Regions from separate parts of the Mesorhizobium sp. M0938 genome, predicted to be linked through region 1. Evidence: riboswitches for the same ligand, from Rfam matches in the RefSeq annotation. Region 1 holds a riboswitch; each other region holds the start of a gene.
The links. A riboswitch is a leader RNA that binds a small molecule or an ion and turns the genes downstream of it on or off. The one in region 1 is predicted to bind thiamine pyrophosphate.
Positions count from the first base shown of each region.

Region 2: it holds a riboswitch for thiamine pyrophosphate, as region 1 does, so the genes downstream of both, NKH73_RS16145 (ABC transporter permease) here and thiB (thiamine ABC transporter substrate binding subunit) in region 1, are expected to answer to the same signal.
Region 3: it holds a riboswitch for thiamine pyrophosphate, as region 1 does, so the genes downstream of both, NKH73_RS11605 (YkoF family thiamine/hydroxymethylpyrimidine-binding protein) here and thiB (thiamine ABC transporter substrate binding subunit) in region 1, are expected to answer to the same signal.
Region 4: it holds a riboswitch for thiamine pyrophosphate, as region 1 does, so the genes downstream of both, thiC (phosphomethylpyrimidine synthase ThiC) here and thiB (thiamine ABC transporter substrate binding subunit) in region 1, are expected to answer to the same signal.

Region 1 is NZ_JAMYNS010000002.1:169,287-174,485, reverse strand. It holds gene NKH73_RS03515 (ABC-F family ATP-binding cassette domain-containing protein) at 1-1,365, opposite strand, end outside; gene NKH73_RS03510 (thiamine diphosphokinase) at 1,367-2,011, opposite strand; TPP riboswitch at 2,114-2,228, shown strand; gene thiB (thiamine ABC transporter substrate binding subunit) at 2,272-3,285, shown strand; gene thiP (thiamine/thiamine pyrophosphate ABC transporter permease) at 3,534-5,153, shown strand; gene thiQ (thiamine ABC transporter ATP-binding protein) at 5,150-5,199, shown strand, end outside.
Region 2 is NZ_JAMYNS010000008.1:120,239-125,437, forward strand. It holds gene NKH73_RS16135 (ABC transporter substrate-binding protein) at 1-749, opposite strand, end outside; gene NKH73_RS16140 (ABC transporter ATP-binding protein) at 746-1,504, opposite strand; gene NKH73_RS16145 (ABC transporter permease) at 1,501-2,301, opposite strand; TPP riboswitch at 2,425-2,537, opposite strand; gene NKH73_RS16150 (sulfite exporter TauE/SafE family protein) at 2,819-3,595, shown strand; gene NKH73_RS16155 (superoxide dismutase family protein) at 3,756-4,265, shown strand; gene NKH73_RS16160 (ATP-binding cassette domain-containing protein) at 4,462-5,199, shown strand, end outside.
Region 3 is NZ_JAMYNS010000005.1:352,636-357,834, forward strand. It holds gene NKH73_RS11590 (NAD(P)/FAD-dependent oxidoreductase) at 1-891, opposite strand, end outside; gene NKH73_RS11595 (hypothetical protein) at 894-1,016, opposite strand; gene NKH73_RS11600 (aspartate aminotransferase family protein) at 1,154-2,530, shown strand; TPP riboswitch at 2,619-2,731, shown strand; gene NKH73_RS11605 (YkoF family thiamine/hydroxymethylpyrimidine-binding protein) at 2,722-3,330, shown strand; gene NKH73_RS11610 (aspartate aminotransferase family protein) at 3,467-4,846, opposite strand; gene NKH73_RS11615 (NAD-dependent succinate-semialdehyde dehydrogenase) at 4,882-5,199, opposite strand, start outside.
Region 4 is NZ_JAMYNS010000030.1:30,336-35,534, reverse strand. It holds gene NKH73_RS30940 (thiazole synthase) at 1-107, opposite strand, end outside; gene thiS (sulfur carrier protein ThiS) at 109-306, opposite strand; gene thiO (glycine oxidase ThiO) at 275-1,276, opposite strand; gene thiC (phosphomethylpyrimidine synthase ThiC) at 1,273-3,108, opposite strand; TPP riboswitch at 3,212-3,328, opposite strand; gene NKH73_RS30920 (ATP-grasp domain-containing protein) at 3,545-4,849, opposite strand.

The sequences.
Region 1 (5,199 bases):
GATGACAGTACCGGCAAAACCGGCGACCAGTTCCTGCAGCAGTTCCAGCGTCTCCATGTCGAGATCGTTGGTCGGCTCGTCGAGCACCAGAAGGTTCGCCGGCCGCGCCAAAACACGAGCCAGCAGCAACCGTGCCCGCTCGCCGCCCGAAAGCTCACGCACCGGCGTGCGCGCCTGTTCCGGTTTGAACAGGAAATCCTTCATATAGGAGACGACGTGGCGCTGCTCGCCATTGATGACAAGGTTCTCGCCGCGCCCGTCGGTGAGGTATTGCGCCAGCGTTTCGGCCGGATCGACCGCCTCGCGCTTCTGGTCGAGCGTGGCGATCTCAAGATTGGTGCCGAGCCGCACCATGCCTAAGTCCGGCTTCAATTCACCGGTCAGCATCTTCAAGAGCGTCGTCTTGCCGGCGCCGTTCGGCCCGACCAAGCCGACACGGTCGCCGCGCTGGATGCGGGTCGAGAAGCCCTTCACCACGGTGAGGTCGCCAAAACTTTTCTCGATGTTCTTGGCCTCGATGACCAGCTTGCCGGATTCGGCGGCGTCGCTTGCCACCATGGTCGCCGCGCCCTCGGCGCCGCGATGGCCGCGAAAGCGCTGGCGCATGGTCTGCAACTCGCCGAGCCGGCGCATGTTGCGCTTGCGCCTTGCCGTCACACCATAGCGCAGCCAGTGCTCTTCGCGCACGATCTGGCGGCCGAGCTTGTGCTGCTCGCGCTCTTCCTCTTCCAGCACGGTGTCACGCCATTCCTCGAAATGGCCAAAGCCCTTGTCCAGCCGGCGGGTCTGGCCGCGGTCGAGCCAGATGGTGGCGCGCGATACGCGCTCGAGGAAGCGACGGTCGTGCGAGATGACAATCAGCGCCGAAGAGGTGCGGGCAAGCTCCTCCTCCAGCCATTCGATAACCTGGAGGTCAAGATGGTTGGTCGGCTCATCGAGGAGAAGAATGTCGGGCTCCGGCGCCATGACACGGGCAAGGGCGGCGCGCCGCGCCTCGCCGCCAGACAGATCGCCCGGCCGTTCCTCGCCGGACAGGCCAAGGTGCTCCATCAAGTAGGTGGCACGGTAAGGATCGTCAGCGGGTCCGAGCCCCGCCTCGACATAGGCGCGGACGCTGGCGAAACCGTCCATGTCGGGCATTTGCGGCAGGTAGCGCACTGTCGCCGAAGGCTGGCGGAACACCTCGCCATCCTGCGGCTCGATCAATCCCGCAGCGATCTTCAGCAATGTCGACTTGCCCGAACCGTTGCGGCCGACCAAAGCGATCTTGTCGCCCGCCGACGCCGTCAGCTCCGCCCCGTCGAGCAGCGGTGTGCCACCGAAGGTCAGTTTTATCCCGTCGAGATTGAGAAGTGGCGGCGCCATGTCAGCTTTCAGGTAGGGGAAAAGGATGGGCGAGCAACAGCGCGCGGCCGCTGCCCAGCGCGATTTCGAGCCGGCCCTTGACTTCGTTGGAAATGGTCAACGACGAGCCGAACGCCACTTCGACATGGTTCAGCGGCCATTTGGCGCCGGTAACGGTCAGGCCGGAAAGGTCGGAGAAGCCGAGGATCGAAAACAGCGTGCCGTCGGTGTAATCGAAGCCGGTCTTTCCGGGAAGCAAGGGGATGCCTTCCTGTGCGCCGCTAGTCAAAAGCACCTCTATGCCTGCCTCGGCCAGTCGGATGCTGAGCGCGAGGTGCAGGAAGGCGTGGTCGGTGCGCTTGCCGCCGAACGCGCCGGCGAGCACGAGGCTGGTCGCGCCGCGTTCGAGCGCGGCGGCGATAGCCAGTTCGCCGTCGGTCTTGTCCTTTTCTGCCGGAAAGACCTGGCGGGGTACGGCGGCCAGATCGTCCGGCAAATCCGCCGGCACCGAATCAAAGTCGCCGACCCAGAGTTCCGGCGTCAGGCCCAGCGTCCGAGCATGGCCGATGCCGGCGTCGGCGGCGATGACACGGGAGCCTTCGACCTGGCGGTCGAGCAGCGGCGTGCGGATAAGATCGCCGCCAAGCAGGATGGTAAATTTGCTCATATGCGTGGCCCTTACCAGCCCTGCTTGCGAAACGGAAGGCCGTGCTCCGGATGCCCTGCAAACTTCAGCTTGCGCAGCACTTCGGCCGGGCCTATGTGTCGAAACGCTCTAACGGGGTGCTGGACGCGATCTTCGCGGACCGGCTGAGAGGCAACAATGCCAACCCGCTGAACCTGATCCGGTTTGTACCGGCGGAGGGATTAGACGTTTCGGACAACCCGACGCCTCAATTCCTTTCAATGCCAACGAAGGAGGCGCCGATGCGCACGCTGTTATACTCTCTTGTTTCGGCAATGCTGCTTGCGGCATCCATTCTGGGCGGCACCGGGCCGGCATCCGCGCAGGAGAAACTCACCGTCTATACCTATGAGAGCTTCACCGCCGAGTGGGGTCCAGGCCCCGCGGTGAAGAAGGCGTTCGAGGCGGAATGCGGCTGTTCTCTCGAATTCGTCGCGGTCGCCGACGGCGTCGCGCTGCTCAACCGCGTCAGACTGGAAGGGGCCGCGACCAAGGCCGACATCGTGCTCGGCCTCGATACCAATCTGACGGTGGAAGCCAAGGCCACCGGCCTGTTTTCGCCGCATGGCCCGGTGTCGGACGTCAAAGTGCCGGGGGGCTGGAGCGACGATATTTTCGTGCCGTTCGACTATGGCTATTTCGCCGTCGTCTACGACACCGAAAAGCTGAAGACCCCGCCGAAAAGCCTGAAGGAATTGGTCGAGGGCAATGCCGATGAGAAGATAGTCATCCAGGATCCGCGCACCTCAACGCCAGGTCTCGGCCTGCTGTTATGGGTGAGGTCGGTCTATGGCGACAAGGCGCCGGAAGCCTGGGCCAAGCTCAGGGCAAAGGTGCTCACCGTGACGCCGGGCTGGAGCGAGGCCTATGGCCTATTCACTAAGGGCGAGGCGCCGATGGTGCTGTCCTACACCACGTCGCCGGCCTATCACATGGTCGCCGAGAACACCGAACGCTATCAGGCGGCCTCCTTCGAGGAGGGCGAATATCTGCAGATCGAGGTCGCCGGCATCACCACGTCAGGCGCGAAGAACCCGCTGGCGCAAAAGTTCCTGACCTTCATGACCGGGCCGAAATTCCAGAACGTCATCCCCGAGACGAACTGGATGTTCCCGGCCGGGAAAACCGACAAGCCACTCAACCCGGCTTTCGACAAATTGGTCAAGCCCACCAAGACCTTGCTGTTCAGCCCCGAAGAGGTCGCCGCCAACCGCAAGGCCTGGGTCGACGAATGGCTGTCGGTGATGAGCAAGTAGCTTCTGATTGACGATGATCACTCTACGGCGCCCCCCTCTGTCCTGCCGGACATCTCCCCCACAAGGGGGGAGATCGGCCGTCATGCCGGCTTTCGCCAATCTCCGACATTGCCGGAATGAGCGGAGCGCTGAACCTGCCAATCTCCCCCCTCGTGGGGGAGATGCCAAGTGGTGGCAAAGAGGGCAGGACAGAGGGGGGCGCGAAGGAACGCAATCCTCGCTAAGAATCTCGAATCTGGTGGTCTAGCGTGCAACGCGCGCCATCATCGGATTCCCGCATCACCGCCGGCATTCTTGCGCTCGCCGCTATCGCATTGCTGATCGGCGGTGCGTTTGCCGGTCTCATCGTCGAGGGCGCGCGCGACCTGTCCGGCGCCGCGTCGGCCTTTGATTCCTACCTCTTCCGCATCGCCCGTTTCACCCTGTGGCAGGCGCTTCTCTCGACGCTGTTCTCCGTCGTGCCGGCGTTGTTCGTTGCGCGGGCGCTGTCGAGGCATCCGCGGTTCTTCGGCCGCGGCTTCATCCTGCAGCTCTTCGCAGTGCCGCTGGCGCTGCCGGCCATCGTCGCAGCGCTCGGCATTCTGGCCCTCTATGGCCGTGCCGGCTATTTCGCCGGTGTGCTCAGCGCGATTGGCGGTCAGGGCTGGCCGGGCATCTACGGCCTGTCCGGCATCCTCGTTGCCCATGTCTTCTTCAACCTGCCGCTGGCCACGCGGCTGTTCCTTGAGGCGCTGAGTACCGTGCCGGTCGACCAGTGGCGACTGGCGAGCCAGCTCGGCATGGGCGCCAGACCCGCCTTCCGGCTGATCGAATGGCCGACGCTGCGCGCGGCACTGCCGGGGGTCGCCGGGCTTGTTTTCATGCTTTGCATCACATCCTTCACCATCGTGCTCACGCTGGGCGGCGGGCCGCGCGCGACGACACTGGAGGTCGCCATCTACCAGGCGCTGCGTTTCGATTTCGATCCCGCCCGCGCCGTCACGCTGACGCTGCTGCAGATCGCGTTGACCTTCGTCGTGGTGCTGGCACTGATGAGGCTTGGCGCCAACACCGTCGGCGATGCCAACCTGCCGGTGGCGCAGCGCCGGTATCTTTCGGCCGGCCTTCCCGAGACCGTGCTGAACACAACATTGATCGTTCTGGCGTTGCTGTTCGTCGCCGGGCCGATGGCGGCCACGGTGATGTCGGGCCTTGGCGCCGATCTCGGCCGGCTGGCGGGCGAAAGCGCGGTGCGGCAAGCGGCGCTGACCAGCGCCGTGCTCGCCTTGCTGGCGGCGCTGCTTTCCGTCGCCCTGTCACTGTCGCTCGTAATGGCGCGAAGGGCGCTGGACTTGAAGCGCAGCGCCGGTGCCAAGACGCTGCTCGAACATGCCACCGATACCGGCGCCGGCTTCGTCCTCGTCGTGCCGCCCATCGTCATCGGCGCCGGCTGGTTCCTGCTCTTGCGTACCGTCAGCGATGTCTTTGCCATCGCCCCTGTCATGGTCGTCACCGTCAATGCGGTGATGGCGATGCCGTTTGCCATCCGCGCTATTCGCCCCGGCTATGATGCGGCGAGCGAACGCCACGAACGGCTCTGTCTGCTGCTTGGCATTTCGGGCTGGAGCCGGTTTTGGCTTATCGACTGGCCGTCGTTGCGGCGGCCGCTCGCCACCGGCTTCGCCTTTGCCATGGCCTTGTCGCTCGGCGATCTCGGCGTCATTGCGCTGTTCGGCAGCGACGCCCTGCAGACGCTGCCCTATCTCTTGCTGGCGCGCATGGGCAGTTACCGTACGATGGACGCCGCGGGCTTGGCGTTGCTGCTCGGCCTGGTCTGTCTCGCGCTTGTCCTGGCCGCGGATCGGCTGGGGCGGGGAGAAAAGACATGACGCTCAACAGCACGGAAAACGGTACGGCTGTGCGGCTGGAAAAGGT
Region 2 (5,199 bases), on a different contig from region 1:
TCTTGCGGATGTTCGACGGCGAAGGCGTAGCCGCGCCTGGTCGCGGCGATGAACGCGGTTGCCGTGTCCTTGTTCTTTTCGAGATAGGCTCGGCTCGAGCCAATGAAATTGGTGTGTTGGTCAGGCACGCCGAAATCCGCGTAGCGGAAGGCGCGCTGGGCCTTGCCGTCAAGTTCCGCTTTGATCCCCTCCCAAGTATAGACTTCGAGCGTAAAATCGACTGCGCCATTGGCCAAGGCCTCATAGGCGGAGGTGCCCAGCGTCACCGTTTCGAATTTGCCGTCGCCGCCGTCGTGGCGGATGATGGTGCCGATCAGCGCGTTCTCCCAGGCGCTGCCGAAACCGCCATAGGTCAAGCCGTCCAGGTCCTTGGGGGAGCGTATATCGGCGCGGTCGGCATTGAACACTAGCCTGCCGGTTTCTGTCTGCATGATGGCGTAGGTGGCGACGAGGTCGGCGCCGGCCGTGCGTTGGGTGAACAATCCTATGGATCCCAGTATACCGAAATCGGCGACGTGGTTGGCGATCAGCGTACCGGCCGCTGTGTCGGTGTAGGGCAGGATCTGCAAGTCGAGCCCGGCCTCGGTGTAGAAGCCTTTCGCCTGGGCGACATAGAGCCCGACATGGTTTGTGTTCGGCGTCCAGTCTAGCGCGACGGTGACAGTCTGCTGGGCGCAGACCGACGTGACGGGTCCGAGCCCGGCGATCAATGCGGCAGCAATGAAGAGGCGTCTGGAAAGCATGGTCATGTCCTTTGATCGGGCTGTTGATCGAGAAGAGTATCGAGGATGTCGGCTTCGATGGCGCTGGCTTCCGGCGAGGCAAGATCCTTGCGCGGGTGCGGAAGAGGTATGGCGATTTCACGCAGCACGCGGGCAGGGCGGCGGCTCAGCACATAAATGCGATCGGACAGGAAGACCGCCTCGCGGACATCGTGGGTGATCAGCAGGACGGTCCAGCGGTGCCGGTCCCACATCGTCTGAAGCCAGCGCTGCATGCCGGTGCGCGTGAGGGCGTCGAGTGCGCCGAACGGTTCGTCGAGCAACAGCATGGCGCGGTCCTGCACGACGGTACGCAACAGCGCGGCGCGCTGGCGCATTCCACCCGAGAGCTGTGCGGGATACTTATGCTCGAAGCCCGCAAGGCCGAATTCTCCGAAGAGCGGTGCTACTTTGCCGCGGGCCGCCTTGCGGGACATGCCCTGCACTTCAAGTCCGAGCGCGGTGTTGTCGATAACCGTGCGCCAAGGCATCAGGGCATCGCGCTGCGGCATGAAGGCAAACGGTCGTCGCGCTTCGGCAAGTGGTCGGCCGTCGAACCCGACATCGCCGCCGTAGCCGTCGAGATCGCCCGTCAGCAACCTGAAGATCGTGGATTTACCAGCTCCGGAGGGCCCAAGGATTGAAACGAATTCGCCCGCCTCGACATGCAGGGTGATGCCGGCAAGCACGTCGATATCGCCAAGACTCTTGCTGACTTGGCGCAGTTCCAGCCGCCTGCTCATGGTTTTCGTGCGGTATCGAGCCGCTCCCATGGCATGGCGGCGCGCTGGATCAGCACAGTCGCGGCAAACAGGGCCAGCGTGAGCAAGGCGCTGACCAGCACAGCCGCGAGCACGAGATCGGGCCGGAAATTGTTCTTGGCGTTGAGCATGTAGATGCCGAGCCCTTTGGCCGCCCCGGCATATTCCGCGAAGATGGCGCCCACCACTGCATAGGTGATCGAGATGCGCAGTCCGGCGAAGAAATAGGGCAGCGAGGAGGGCAGGCGGGCCAGCAGGAAAATGCGCATGCGCGAAGCGCCCATCGAACTCAGAAGCGCCGAGATATCCCGATCGGTCGATTCATAACCTTGCACCAGCGCGACCAGCATGGGGAAGAAAGTCACGAGCGCGACCAGCATGATCTTCGGCATCAGCCCAAAGCCGAACCAGAGAACGACCAGCGGGGCGATCGCCACCAGCGGCAGGGTCTGGCTGATGATGAACACCGGGAACAGGGCGCGGCGCAGCGGCTTGAAGAAATCGATCAGCACCGAAAGGATGAAGGCAACGGCCAGCGAGCAGGCGAAACCCGCTAATGTGGCGCTGATCGTCGGTATGGTGTTGTCGAATAGCGCCTGGCGCTGCTGGATGACCTGGGCGAGGACACGTGAGGGTGTCGGCAAAGTGGTGGGCGAGATGCCCGAGATACGCGCATAGAGCTCCCAAGCCAAGACCAGCATGCCGACCGACAGCAAGGCCGGTCCAATCTTGGCGAACAAGACCGCGATTCGCGGTGCGGCGCGGAAGGGCTGGGACATGCGGGACCTCCGGCGCGAGATATCAGCGCGGGGTCGGGCTGTTGGCCGAGACCGCGATCGTGACATGGCCCTCGAGCGGGCCGACGAAATCGCCGGACATCGGAAAAAGAAAGATCTGTGCGCCAGAAAACATCGCCCGCCTCGCTCCGCTGGTATTATCCAGATCAGCTCTAGGGTTTACGGGCTTGCAGCCCATCTCTCAGCCCCGACGATACGGAGCACCCCTGTGGATGGCGGCAATTAAACAGATAAAGCGTGGGGCTGCAAGTCTGCGTCCAGCGTGAAACCTCAGGGTGAGAGTTTGAGGTACCGTCAGGGACATTTGAGCAAAACAGAAAAGCCGGCATCCTGTCGAGATTTGGGAAAAGGCGTCGGTCGAGCGGATGTTTTCCGTTCGTCGCCACCATTATTGATGCCGCGCGTTTGATGAATGGTGGAAGCGTGAAGATATAATTGCATACGTTGTAGGCAACGGGTTTCTCTATCGCCAATCGCGACCCGCGCCTCGGAGAGCCAAATGCAAGAATTCATTCTTTTTGCGATCGTGGGGTTTGTAGCCCAAGCTGTAGACGGGGCTCTCGGCATGGCCTATGGGGTGGTTTCCTCGACGACACTACTGGGGTTTGGCGTGTCTCCTGCGCACGCTTCGGCGTCAGTTCACGCGGCTGAGTTGTTTACCACCGCAGCCTCAGGTTCGGCTCATCTCTATCACCGTAACATTGACTGGAAGCTCTTCTGGCGGCTGATGCCATTTGGCGTGCTCGGCGGCGTTCTCGGCGCTTTTGTGCTCACCTCGTTCGAGGGAGCCGTCATGAAGCCGTATGTGACCACATATCTTGCGCTTGTCGGAGCTTGGCTCCTGTTCCGTTCATTCCGGCGGATTCCCAGTAACCCGGTCCCTGCAGGCGCGGTGCCTCCTCTTGGACTTGGTGGTGGCTTTCTGGATGCCGCAGGCGGTGGCGGATGGGGACCCATCGTAACGACGGGCCTTCTCGGTTTTGGCGGAACGCCCCGCTACGTTATTGGTACGGTAAATGCCAGCGAGTTCCTCATCACGCTCTCAGTGTCTCTGACCTTCTTGTTTGCGTTGCTGACGGGCCATTGGGAAGAGGCAGGAGAGCTGACCGAAAATCTGGTCGCCGTTGCCGGCTTGGTTCTTGGCGGCGTGATCGCAGCGCCGATGGCCGGATTGATGGTGAAGTCGATCGCTGAAAAGACGCTCCTCAGACTCGTTGGAGGTGTCATCATACTGCTGGCAGGCTGGCAAACCGCGGAGCTTTTCGAATTGGTGTAAATGTCGTGAGGTTCCAGTTCCCATGACGCGCAGACTATCGAGTTCCACGCACTGTCTTCGTTTCTCCGGCGGCCGTGACGGAGACAAAAACTCACTTCCAAAATGGAACGAAGAGTCCCCTTTGTTGTTTGGCTCGCTTGGACAACCAGAGGCCGAGTCTATGAACAAATTGCTTGCGACAACAGGATTGGCTCTGGCGGTTGCGATGCCTGCAGCGGCTCAGGACACCGCGACCGCGAAAGCCGAATTCGTCAACATGGCTGGCGAGAAGAACGGAACGGCCACGTTGACCGAGACGGCCAAGGGTGTGCTGATAGAGTTGGAGGTAACAGGACTGCCGGCGGGTGAATGGGTGGCGTTCCATGTTCATGAAACCGGAAAGTGCGACCATCAGGCCGGCCATGAGTCGGCAGGCGGGCACTTCAATCCGACCAATGCCGAACATGGGTATCTCACTGAAAAAGGCCCGCACGCAGGCGATATGCCAAACCAGCGGGTCGGCGCCGACGGCGTTTTGCGGGCGCAGGCTTTCAACAGCATGGTCAAGTTGGATGGTGGAGAAACGGCGATACGAGGCAAGGCATTGATGATCCATGGCGGACAGGACGACTATAAAAGCCAGCCTGCCGGTGATGCCGGAAATCGTCAGGCCTGCGCCGTGATCGAGTGAGAAGCCCCAAGACGAGTATAGGCCTCTCCGACATTGATCTGACTGGCTCGTAACCCTCGAGGGTTAGGTCACCCTGCGCGGTCGGGGCCTCTCGCATGAGGATAAGCCGGACGGTAAGGTCGTGCGCCTGAAGAGGATTGACAACGCAGCCATCACGCCGAAATTGGCGTTCATTCTGTGACTGCCGGATGATTGCATGAACGATACTTCTCCCATGGGTGTGCCCTCGACGGGTCTTGCCCAGTCAGCCATTTCTGCCCGCGGCCTCGTCAAAACCTTCGGCAAGCTGCGCGCGGTCGATGGTATCGATCTCGAGGTGCCGCGTGGCATGATTTTCGCCATCCTTGGCCCGAACGGCGCCGGCAAGACAACGCTGATGCGTATGCTCGCGACGCTGTCGCGCCCCGACGCCGGTTCCGCGACCGTGATGGGGCACGACCTCGTGCAGGCCCCGCATGAGGTCCGTGCGGCTATCGCGATGACCGGGCAGTTCGCTTCGCTCGACGAGGATCTGACGGGCCGCGAGAACCTCGTCCTGCTCGCCCGGCTCTGGGGCTTTCGTGGCCGCGCCGCGAAAGCCCGGGCGGACGACCTGCTCGCCGCTTTCGGCTTGTCAGAAGCGGCGACGAAGCAGGTGAGGGACTATTCGGGAGGCATGCGAAGGAGGCTCGACATAGCCGCCTCGCTGGTCGTCACGCCGGGCGTGCTGTTCCTCGACGAGCCGACCACAGGCCTCGATCCGAACGCCCGCAAGGATGTCTGGGGCATGATCCGCGGCCTCGCCGAGTCCGGCGTCACCATCCTGCTCACCACGCAATATCTCGAAGAAGCCGATCAACTCGCAGCGCGCATCGCCGTCATCGACCACGGCAGGAAAATCGCCGAGGGTACCAGCCGCGAGTTGAAGGCGGCCACCGGCTCCGGCTTTCTCCAT
Region 3 (5,199 bases), on a different contig from region 1:
GATCTCGTCGTAGAAGCGCTCGCCACGCGTTGGATCGACGCGATAGTCGAGTTGATCCGTCCATTCGACGTCCGGCCCGAAGCGGGCGATGCCATCGAGATCGAGCGTCAGATGGACGCCGAGGCCGCCAGGCTCGGGTACGGGATAGACAAGCCGCGAGAACGGCGCCCGGCCGCCGACCGAAAAGTAATTGCCCTTGGCATAGCGAAGTTCTGGCACGAATTGCGGGTCGAGCCCGTCAAGCGAGCCGGCAAGTGCTGTGGCGCCAAGCCCGGCGGCGTTGACGAAGCGCGCGGTGGCGATTTCAAAGCGCTCGCCGCTGGTGCTGTCGACCGTGTCGAGCACGATGCGCCCACCCTCGACATGGCCGGAGACGATGCGGGTGTTGAGGCTGAGCGCCGCCCCGTGCTCTTCGGCGTCGCCCAGCAGCGCCAGCATCAGGGCGTGGCTGTCGATGATGCCGGTGGCGGGAGACAGCAGGGCCGCAGTGCATCGCAGCTTGGGCTCCAGCCTGCGCACCTCGGCGGCGGTCAAGGGCACCAGGTCGCCCGCGCCGCAAGCAGAGGCGTTGGCCAGGATGGAAGCGAGCACCGGCTCCTGTTCGGCATCCGTGGCGACAATGAGCTTGCCGCAGCGCGCATGCGGGACCGCCCGCTCCTCGCAATAACGGTAGAGCTTTTCCCGGCCTGCCACGCAGAGCTTGGCCTTCAGCGACCCTGCAGGATAGTAGATGCCGGCATGGATGACCTCGGAATTGCGCGAGCTCGTTCCGGTGCCGATCGCGTTCGCAGCCTCGAGGATCAGGGTGTCCAAGCCGCGCTGCGCCATCTCTCGCGCGATCGCCAGGCCAACGACGCCGGCGCCGGCGACGATGCAGTCGACATGGTCCATGATCAGGCCACCTCAGCCTTGTTGTTATGCCTGATAAGCCGTTCGGTGGCCATGTGCCGGCGACGCGCGTGGACGGCTTCGCGCAGGTTCTCGCGTTCTGCGGCTTCGAAGCTGAAATTCTGCATGTCTGCGTCGATCCGGCAATCCTTGGAAAGGGCTTGACACCCCTACAAGAAACAGCTGCATCAAACAGCATAATGCAAGAGGGGCATACCTGCCGATGCTCCGGACCTACGTCCCGGCATGCAGGACAGGAGGCATCATGGACGCTCGACCGAATTCTCCCGAAGCTCGCGACATCAGCTACCACATGCACGGCTACACCAATGCCCGCAAGCATGAGGAGGCAGGGCCGCTCGTCATCGAGAAGGGCGACGGCATCTATGTCGAGGATCTCGCCGGCAACCGCTATATCGAGGCGATGGCCGGGCTTTGGAGCGTCGCGGTCGGCTTTTCGGAGAAGCGGCTGGTCGATGCGGCGATGCGCCAGATGTCCAAGCTGCCTTACTATCACGACTTCGGCTCCAAATCGCATTCGCCGCTGATCGATCTCGCCGAGAAGCTGGTGCAGATGGCGCCGGTGCCGATGAGCAAGGCATATTTCACCAATTCCGGTTCCGAGGCCAACGATACGGCCATGAAGATGATCTGGTACCGGTCGAACGCGCTCGGCCAGCCGGCGCGCAAGAAGATCATCAGCCGCAATCGCGGCTATCACGGCGTCACCATTGCTTCAGCGAGCCTGACCGGCCTGCCCAACAACCACATATCCTTCGACCTGCCGATCGCCAATGTGCTGCACACCTCGACGCCGCACCACTGGCGCGAGGCGCTGCCGGGCGAGAGCGAAGAGCAGTTTTCAAGCCGGCTTGCCGACGATCTGGAAAGGCTGATCCTGGCCGAGGGACCGCAAACCATTGCCGCCTTCTTCGGCGAACCGATCATGGGCGCCGGCGGCGTCATCGTTCCGCCGGCCGGCTATTGGGAGAAGATCCAGGCGGTACTGTCGAAATACGACATCCTGCTCGTCGCCGACGAAGTCATCTGTGGCTTTGGCCGAACCGGCGAGATGTTCGGCTCGCAGACCTTCGGCATCAGGCCCGACATCATGGTGCTGTCGAAGCAGATTTCTTCGTCGTACCTGCCGATCTCGGCCCTGCTGATCAACGAAAAGGTTTTTGAGCCGATTGCCGACGAAAGCAATCGCATCGGCACCTTCGGGCACGGCTTCACCGGCGGCGGCCATCCCGTCGCGGCGGCGGTCGCGTTCGAGAACCTGAAGCTGATCGAGGAGCGCGATCTTGTCGGCAATGCGCGCACGGTCGGCGCGCATATGCAGAAACGGTTGCGCAACCTCGCTTCGCACCCGCTTGTCGGCGAGGTACGCGGTGTCGGCCTGATCGCGGCAGTCGAACTGGTCGGCGACAAGGCGAACAAGACCCCGTGGGAGACCGCCGGCGCGCTGGGCGGGCTCGTCAATGGCTTCCTGCAGCAGAACGGCGTCATCTCGCGCAACATGGGCGACGCGCTGGCCTTCTGCCCGCCGCTGATCATCACCGAGCCTCAGGTCGATCAGATGGTCGACGCATTCGAAAGATCGCTCGAAGCCGCCGCCGAACAGGTCGGGTCACAGGGCTGAACAGGCCACCCGAAGGCAGAGGCTGAATTGGCGTTGCGATTGGCACTGGATCATACTTGAACATCCTTTGCGCCGGTGCTACGTCCACCGATATCGACAGGGGCGCTCCGTATTGCCGGGGCTGAGATGGTGGGCGTCAAGCCTTCGGTCCCTCAAGCTGATCTGGGTAATGCCAGCGGAGCGAGGCGACAATGTTTTCAGGTGCACAGATTTCCCTCTATCCGATGTGCGACGATTTCGTCGGCGTCATCCTTGGGGCGCTTTCGGCGATGGATCCCTATCGCCCGAATTTCCGCATCGAAACCGACGACATTTCGACGCTGATCGTCGGTCCGCCGGAACAGCTTTTCCCGGCCATGCGCGATCTGTTCGCATCGGCAGCGGCGAGCGGCGTGCACTGCGTGTTGTCGGCAGCGGTGTCGCGTGGCTGTCCGGGCGAGCCCGACGATCCGATCTGCACGCCGATTTCCGGCAGCAGCCATAAACTGTCCCTGGCCGAGCGCATCGACGCGGCGCGGGCGCATGTCGACAGTGCGAAAAAACTCGGACAAGAGGTCGCCGCACAGTTCTCGCTCTATCCGCTCGGCGAGGGCCATCACATGGACGAGATCTACGGCTGCATCGAATTTCTCAAGACTTCGGGCGTCTTCGACAGGTCGAAGAATTTCTGCACGAAGCTGAGGGGCGATGCCGGGCCGGTGTTCGCGACGTTGTCGGAGGCCTTCCTTCGCTTCGGCGCGCCGCAGGGCCATGTCGCGCTCGATCTCACCGTGTCGGCGAACAGCCCGAGCCCTCGGTAGGTGTCGATATCAGCCGGCCTGCAAACGGCGGTCTCCAGACAATGCAAGTTCGCGCTGCCCCTCACCCTTATCTTCTCCCCGTTCTTCAGGGAGAAGGTGCCGGCGGGCGGATGAGGGCAGCGCCGATCGACAGTGACTAAAGAGCCGCAAACACGCTTTTCACCGCATCGGCCGTCTTGGAGACGACGATGTCGGCCTCTTCGCGCGTCAGGCAGAGCGGCGGCGCGAAGCCCAGAATGTCGCCCTGCGGCATGGCGCGACCGATGACGCCGCTTGCCGCAAGAGCGGTCGCGACCTGCGGCCCGATCTTCTGCGAGGCGTCGAAGAACACGCGGTCGTCCTTGTCGGCAACGAACTCGATTGCCGCCAGCATGCCGTCGCCGCGTACCTCGCCGACGTTTTTGTGGCCGCCGACGGCTTTCGCCAGTTCGGCAAGGAAATAGGCGCCGGTCTCGCCGGCGTTGGTCACCAGGTCCATCTCGTCGATCAGTTCCAGGTTGGCGACACCGGCGGCAACGCAGATTGGGTGCGCCGAATAGGTCCAGCCGTGGCCGAGCGAGCCGAGCTTGTCGGAGCCCTGCACCAGCACTTGCCAGACCTTGTCCGCGACGATGACGCCCGACAGCGGCGCATAGGCCGAGGTCAGGCCCTTGGCGATGGTGATCAGGTCGGGCTTGATGCCGTAATGGTCGGAGCCGAACATGGTGCCCAGCCGGCCGAAGCCGGTGACCACTTCGTCGGCAACCAGCAGCACGTCGTACTTCTTCAGAACCGCCTGGATTTTTTCCCAGTAGAGGGCGGGCGGCGGCACGATGCCGCCGGTGCCGAGGATCGGCTCTCCGATAAAAGCGGCAACCGTGTCCGGGCCCTCAGCCAGGATCATCTCTTCGAGCTTATCGGCGCAATACTGCGAGAACTGCTCCTCGCTCAGCGAGCGGTCGGCGCGGCGGAAATAGTAGGGCGCCTCGGTGTGCAGGATCGGCGCACGCGGCAGGTCGAAGGCGTTGTGGAACAGGTCGAGCCCGGTCAGCGATCCGGTCATGACGCCGGAGCCGTGATAGCCGCGCCAGCGCGAGATGATCTTCTTCTTCTCCGGCCGGCCGAGCACGTTGTTGTAGTACCAGATCAGCTTGATGTTGGTTTCGTTGGCGTCGGAACCGGAAAGGCCGAAATAGACCCTCGACATGCCTTGGGGCGCCCGGTCGATGATCATCTTGGAAAGCGTGATCGACGCCTCGGTGCCGTGGCCGACATAGGCATGGTAGTAGGCGAGGTTCTTCGCTTGCGCGGCGATGGCGTCTGATATCTTCTGGCGGCCATAGCCGACATTGACGCAGTAGAGCCCGGCGAAGGCGTCGATGCTCTTGCGCCCGTTATTGTCCCAGATGGTGACGCCTTCGCCGCCCGCTATGATGCGGGTCGGGCTCTCGCCTCGCGCATGCGTGCCCATATGGGTCGAAGGATGGAAGAAGTGGTCGCGGTCCCAGGCGGCGAGTTCGTTGGACTGGTCGAGCATCTTTTTTACTCCTGAGGAAAAGTGTCGGGCGCGGCTTACGCCACGTCCAGGCAGAGATATTTGAGATCGGTAAAGGCTTCGAGGCCGTGGCGCGAGCCCTCGCGGCCGATGCCGGACTGTTTGACGCCGCCGAACGGGATCGGCGCGCCGGTGATCTTCACGCGGTTGATGGCGACCATACCGTAGTCGAGCGCGCGGCCCATGCGCAATTGGCGGCCGCCGTTCTCGGTGACGACATAGGCGACGAGGCCGTATTCGGTGGCGTTGGCGCGGGCGATGACCTCGTCTTCGCTGTCGAAAGGCGTCACGGCGGCGACCGGACCAAAGGTTTCCTCGCGCATGATCAGCGCGTC
Region 4 (5,199 bases), on a different contig from region 1:
GCCGTGCCCGATGCCCTGACCGCATCGGCAAGGATGGCCGGCGAAGGATACTGAGCCGTGCCGAGAAGCAGTCGGGAGGGAAGCGTCGTTCCAAGAAGGTCGAACATGCTAGCCGCCCTGCATGGGCGAGAGGATTTCAATCCGGTCGCCGTCGTTCAACTGGAATTCCGCCCGGTTGGCTTTCTGCACCAGGTCGTTGTTGACGGCGGTCGCGAGCCAATCGCCCTCATAGTCAAGCGCGGCAAGCAGCCCGGCCAGCGTGGTGGCGGCAACCTCATGCGCTTCGCCGTTGACCATCAGTTTCATGAGCAAGCTCCTTGGTTCTGTCTTGACTGAAAACCAGGTCGGCAGCCTGGCGCGCCATGGCGGGAGCCAGGAGAAAACCGTGACGATAGAGGCCGTTGATCGCGATGATTTCACCCTTCGTTTCGACGCGCGGCAAATTGTCGGGAAAGGCTGGGCGGACGCCGACACCGGTTTCAACGATCTCGGCCTCGCCAAAGGCCGGGTGGAGGGCATAGGCGGTACCCAGCAGCTCCATCATGGAACGCGCCGTCACCGGTCCGGCGCTCTGGCTTTCAATCATCGTCGCTCCGATCATGAAACGGTGATCGGTGCGCGGCACGGCATAAAGCGGAAAGCGTAGATGAAGCAAACGGACCGGCCGCGACAGCGAGACATCAGGCGTGCGAAGAATCAGCATTTCGCCGCGAACACCGCGCAGCCTGTCATCGGCCGCTGCCATTCCGATGCAGTCTATCTGACGGGCGGAACCCGAAACAGGCCGGGCGTCGCAGCCGAAGTGGAATTTGACACCCATGGTCGCAAGCTTGTCATGAAGTGCCGCCATCGCCGGGCGTGGGTCGAGGTGAGCCTCGTCGGGGAAGAGCAATCCGCGGCGGAAGCGGCCGGCTAAGTCGGGCTCCAGCAAGGCAATTTCATCTTCCTCGACGCGCCGATAGCCCGTCGTGCGGCTGGCGAACCGGTCGAGCTCGCCCGCATCGCGCGGCGCGGCCAAGACCAGCGTTCCCCGTCGTGCTACCAAGCCGGGCGTTGCGGCGTCCCACCAGTCGGCGGCGTCGCGTCCGAGATCCAGCACCGGCTGCTCGGCGCTTTCACGCTCGCACCACGGCGCCAACATGCCACCGGCGAACCACGACGCATTGCCGCCAAGGGCAGGCCTTGTCTCGGCAACGGTAACCACCGCGCCGCGTGCGGCGAACTCGAAGGCGACGGTGAGGCCGGCAACGCCGGCCCCTTTGACCAAGACCTTCATGATGGCTCACGTGGCTGAGGTATGAGCGGTGCGCCGGTCTCGTCCGCCGGCAGGTAGAGATCGCCGCCCTCGCGGTATTTCGCCGCCATCGCCGCCATGCCCTCTTTCTGCGCCTCGGCACGGATGTCGTGAGAGATACGCATCGAGCAGAATTTCGGTCCGCACATCGAGCAGAAATGCGCCACCTTGTGCGCTTCCTTGGGCAAAGTCTGGTCGTGGAAGGACCGCGCCGTTTCCGGATCGAGCGACAGGTTGAACTGGTCCTCCCAGCGGAACTCGAAGCGCGCGCGGGAAAGCGCATCATCCCTGACTTTCGCTGCCGGATGGCCCTTCGCCAGGTCGGCGGCGTGGGCGGCGATCTTGTAGGTGATCACGCCGATCTTGACGTCGTTGCGATCGGGAAGGCCGAGATGCTCCTTGGGCGTGACGTAGCAGAGCATGGCGGTGCCGAACCAGCCGATCATCGCGGCGCCAATGCCTGAGGTGATGTGGTCATAGCCCGGCGCGATGTCGGTCGTCAGCGGTCCAAGCGTATAGAACGGCGCCTCGCCGCAGACGGCGAGTTGCTTGTCCATGTTCGCCTTGATTTTGTGCATCGGCACGTGGCCAGGCCCCTCGATCATCACCTGGCAATCCTTCGCCCAGGCGATCTGCGTCAGCTCGCCGAGCGTTTCCAACTCGGCGAACTGCGCCGCGTCGTTGGCATCGGCGATCGAGCCCGGACGAAGGCCGTCGCCGAGCGAGAAGGAGACGTCGTAGGCTCTGGCGATGTCGCAGATCTCCGCGAAGTGCTCGTAGAGGAAGCTTTCCCGGTGATGGTGCAGGCACCATTTGGCCATGATCGAGCCGCCGCGCGAGACGATACCCGTGACCCGGTCGACGGTCAGCGGGATGTAATGCAGCCGCACGCCGGCGTGGATGGTGAAATAGTCGACGCCTTGCTCGGCCTGTTCGATCAGCGTGTCGCGGTACACCTCCCAGGTCAGATCCTCGGCAATGCCGCCAACCTTCTCGAGCGCCTGGTAGAGCGGCACCGTGCCGATCGGTACCGGCGCGTTGCGCACGATCCAGTCGCGGATGTTGTGGATGTTGCGGCCGGTCGACAGGTCCATCACCGTATCGGCGCCCCAGCGGATCGCCCACACCATCTTTTCGACCTCTTCAGCCATCGACGATGTGACGGCGGAGTTACCGATATTGGCGTTGATCTTCACCAGGAAATTACGGCCGATGATCATCGGCTCGCTTTCGGGATGGTTGATGTTGGCGGGAATGATCGCCCGTCCGCGCGCCACCTCGTCGCGGGCGAATTCGGGCGTGACGAAATCGGGCAGCGTCGCGCCGAAAGCCTCGCCGTCGCGCTCAAGCTTGCCGCGCAGGATCTCGCGACCAAGGTTCTCGCGGATGGCGACGAACTCCATTTCGGGTGTGATGATGCCGGCGCGCGCGTAGGCAAGCTGCGTCACCGCCTTGCCTGCTTTGGCCCTGAGCGGTCGGTGGCGGATGGGAAATTCTGGCGTCAGGCGTTCGCCCGTCGCGAATCCGTTGTCCTCCGGCCGGACATGGCGGCCGTCGCAGCCCTCGACATCGCCGCGCGCCAAGATCCATTCGTGGCGAAGCCGGGCCAGGCCTTTTTCGATGCTGGTTTCGACAGCCGGATCGGTATAGGGGCCCGACGGATCGTAGACGGTGACGGGCGGCTCGCCGGCCGTGGGATGGACGGAAATCTCGCGCATCGGCACCCTGATCTGCGGGTAGAGGACGCCGGGCTTGTGGATTTTCCGCGAGGCGGGCAGTGGTCCCGTCGACACGGCGGGGGTGAGGGCATTCATCTTGAGGCTCCTTTGCTCATGCATTGGAGACCCAGTTCTGTGCCGGAAGGATGAAAAGACGCTTCTGTCGACCTGCCGAAACAGGACTTCGGGCGTGAACTCCCGCAAAGCGCTTGCACCGTCCCTACGCCAGTATGAACTGGATCAGGTTCAACGGGTCACTGCGCCGCGAAAGCCAGCAGTATCTCAGCCCCTTGCCGGGACTCCCCTGGTGAATGCCTCAAGTTGAACGGGCCGGGGTTGTCTTGTCAAGCGCATGTTCGTCCTGCGGCGGCGGTGGGCGGCAATCAAATTGGGCCCAAATTGGGCCGATGGCCTCGCCACGGGTCGCGGAGAAGTTCCGCGGCAGATAGGGCAGGTGTGGCCAAAGCTGCATTTGCCTCGTCAAATGACATTGACGTAGACGGAACTGCTGCGTTTCAAGGATCTTAAGCCGTCAATGCCTGATCGGAACAGAACTGGTGGGCCGCCCGAACGCCCCACAAACATCGTGCTCTCGATCACCTCCTATTGTCGCCGGAAAAGGGGTGATCGACCAATCGATCAAGTCGACCGCTCGCTGAAGGGCGCCCTCGGTTTCAGCACGGCTGGGCGAAGTGGCAATGACATGTCCAATCCAGTCTCGGAAATCCCCCTTCCTGACGATCGGTGTCTTGGGTTCAACATTCAATTTGACCTCGGCCACACCTGATATAGCAGCTGCCTGAGTGTCGCCACCAATCCAGTCCAGGGTGCCATCTTGACCAGGAAGCAGGAATCGCGCGGCCGCAGTATGCGAATGCTTTTTGCGCAGATCCCATTCCTCGCCAATGACAAGCTTGATGTGCTCGGTGACGAGGTCGACACCGTAAGCTAACTGGACCAGTTGAGGGTCGGGCGCGCCACTAAGACGCGGATTGACTTCAATGACAACTGGGCCGCGTTTCGTGCACCGGAGTTCAACGTTAGTTGGCCCCCAGCCAAGGCCGAGAGCCCGCAAACAGCTCAGCGAAACATCGGCGATGCGCTCACGCTCCTGATCGGTTAGCAGGGCCGGATACGTCACCTCACGTATGACGAAATGGGGGAGGGGACCAAAGTCATTGGCGCAAATCGCAACGACCTCATTCCCCATAACATTAATGCTATAGAACGGGCCCTGTGCGAATTCTTCGACGAGTATTTTCGGTGTAGACCGCCATATGTGCTTTCCGCCCAATAGATAGGTCGTATGTTCGGCTACGTCTTCGAGGCTGCGGCACAATCGGACACCTATGCTGCCGCTGCCTACTGCCGGCTTAAGAATCACGGGCAGGCCGATCTCTGCAGCCGAGCTTTCTACCTCCGCCGCATTCGTTGCCAACCGATAAGCCGGTATTGGAACGCCGGCCTGCGCGAGGAGTTGGCGTTGCTTGAATTTGTCGCAGCTTCGTTCAATCGATTCAGGGTTCGGTCCCGGTAGATCGAAATGCCGGCAAAGCTTGCCAACTGTCGCATAGATCGATTCATGGTCCCCGGCAAAGCCAGTAATGCCAACAATGTCGTGGGTAGCACGCAGCCGCGAACTTTCGCGGACCAACGCTTCGAGATTGCCAGTGTCGACACGGATTGCCTCAACGTTTTCCGCCGAAAGATAGTCGTACCGAGGTGGATCAGCCGTCAGAGTAATTGGATGAAGACCAAGACACTGAGCCGCTTGGACGTATAGCTGACCAGTACCCCTATGGCCTTCGACCAATATGAGCGCTCTTCTTCTTACCATTGCTGTTAATCCCGATGTTGCGTGCTGGCGGCGGTCCGAGGGTACCGGTGTCACTTTTGTGGCCGTGCCGGACCTCAGACTCGGGGTGCCGTACCATTGTCAACGACTGACGGTTGTAAAAATCTTGTAAATTGATTTGAAGGATCTGTTGCAGCGTTTTTGATTAGGGCGGCGTCGGAGGCTTGCTCCGTTCAAACCAGGTTAGCTGGGGTTGGTGTGTGATCCCGTGGGCCTGGGCGTGACCTGCCCCTCGGGTAGGGCACGCCAAGCTACATCAAACTCGCAGCACAAGAACATGCGCTCTGGTCATACTGGCTCATGGTGAGCCCTGAATCTGGAACCGGCCCGAT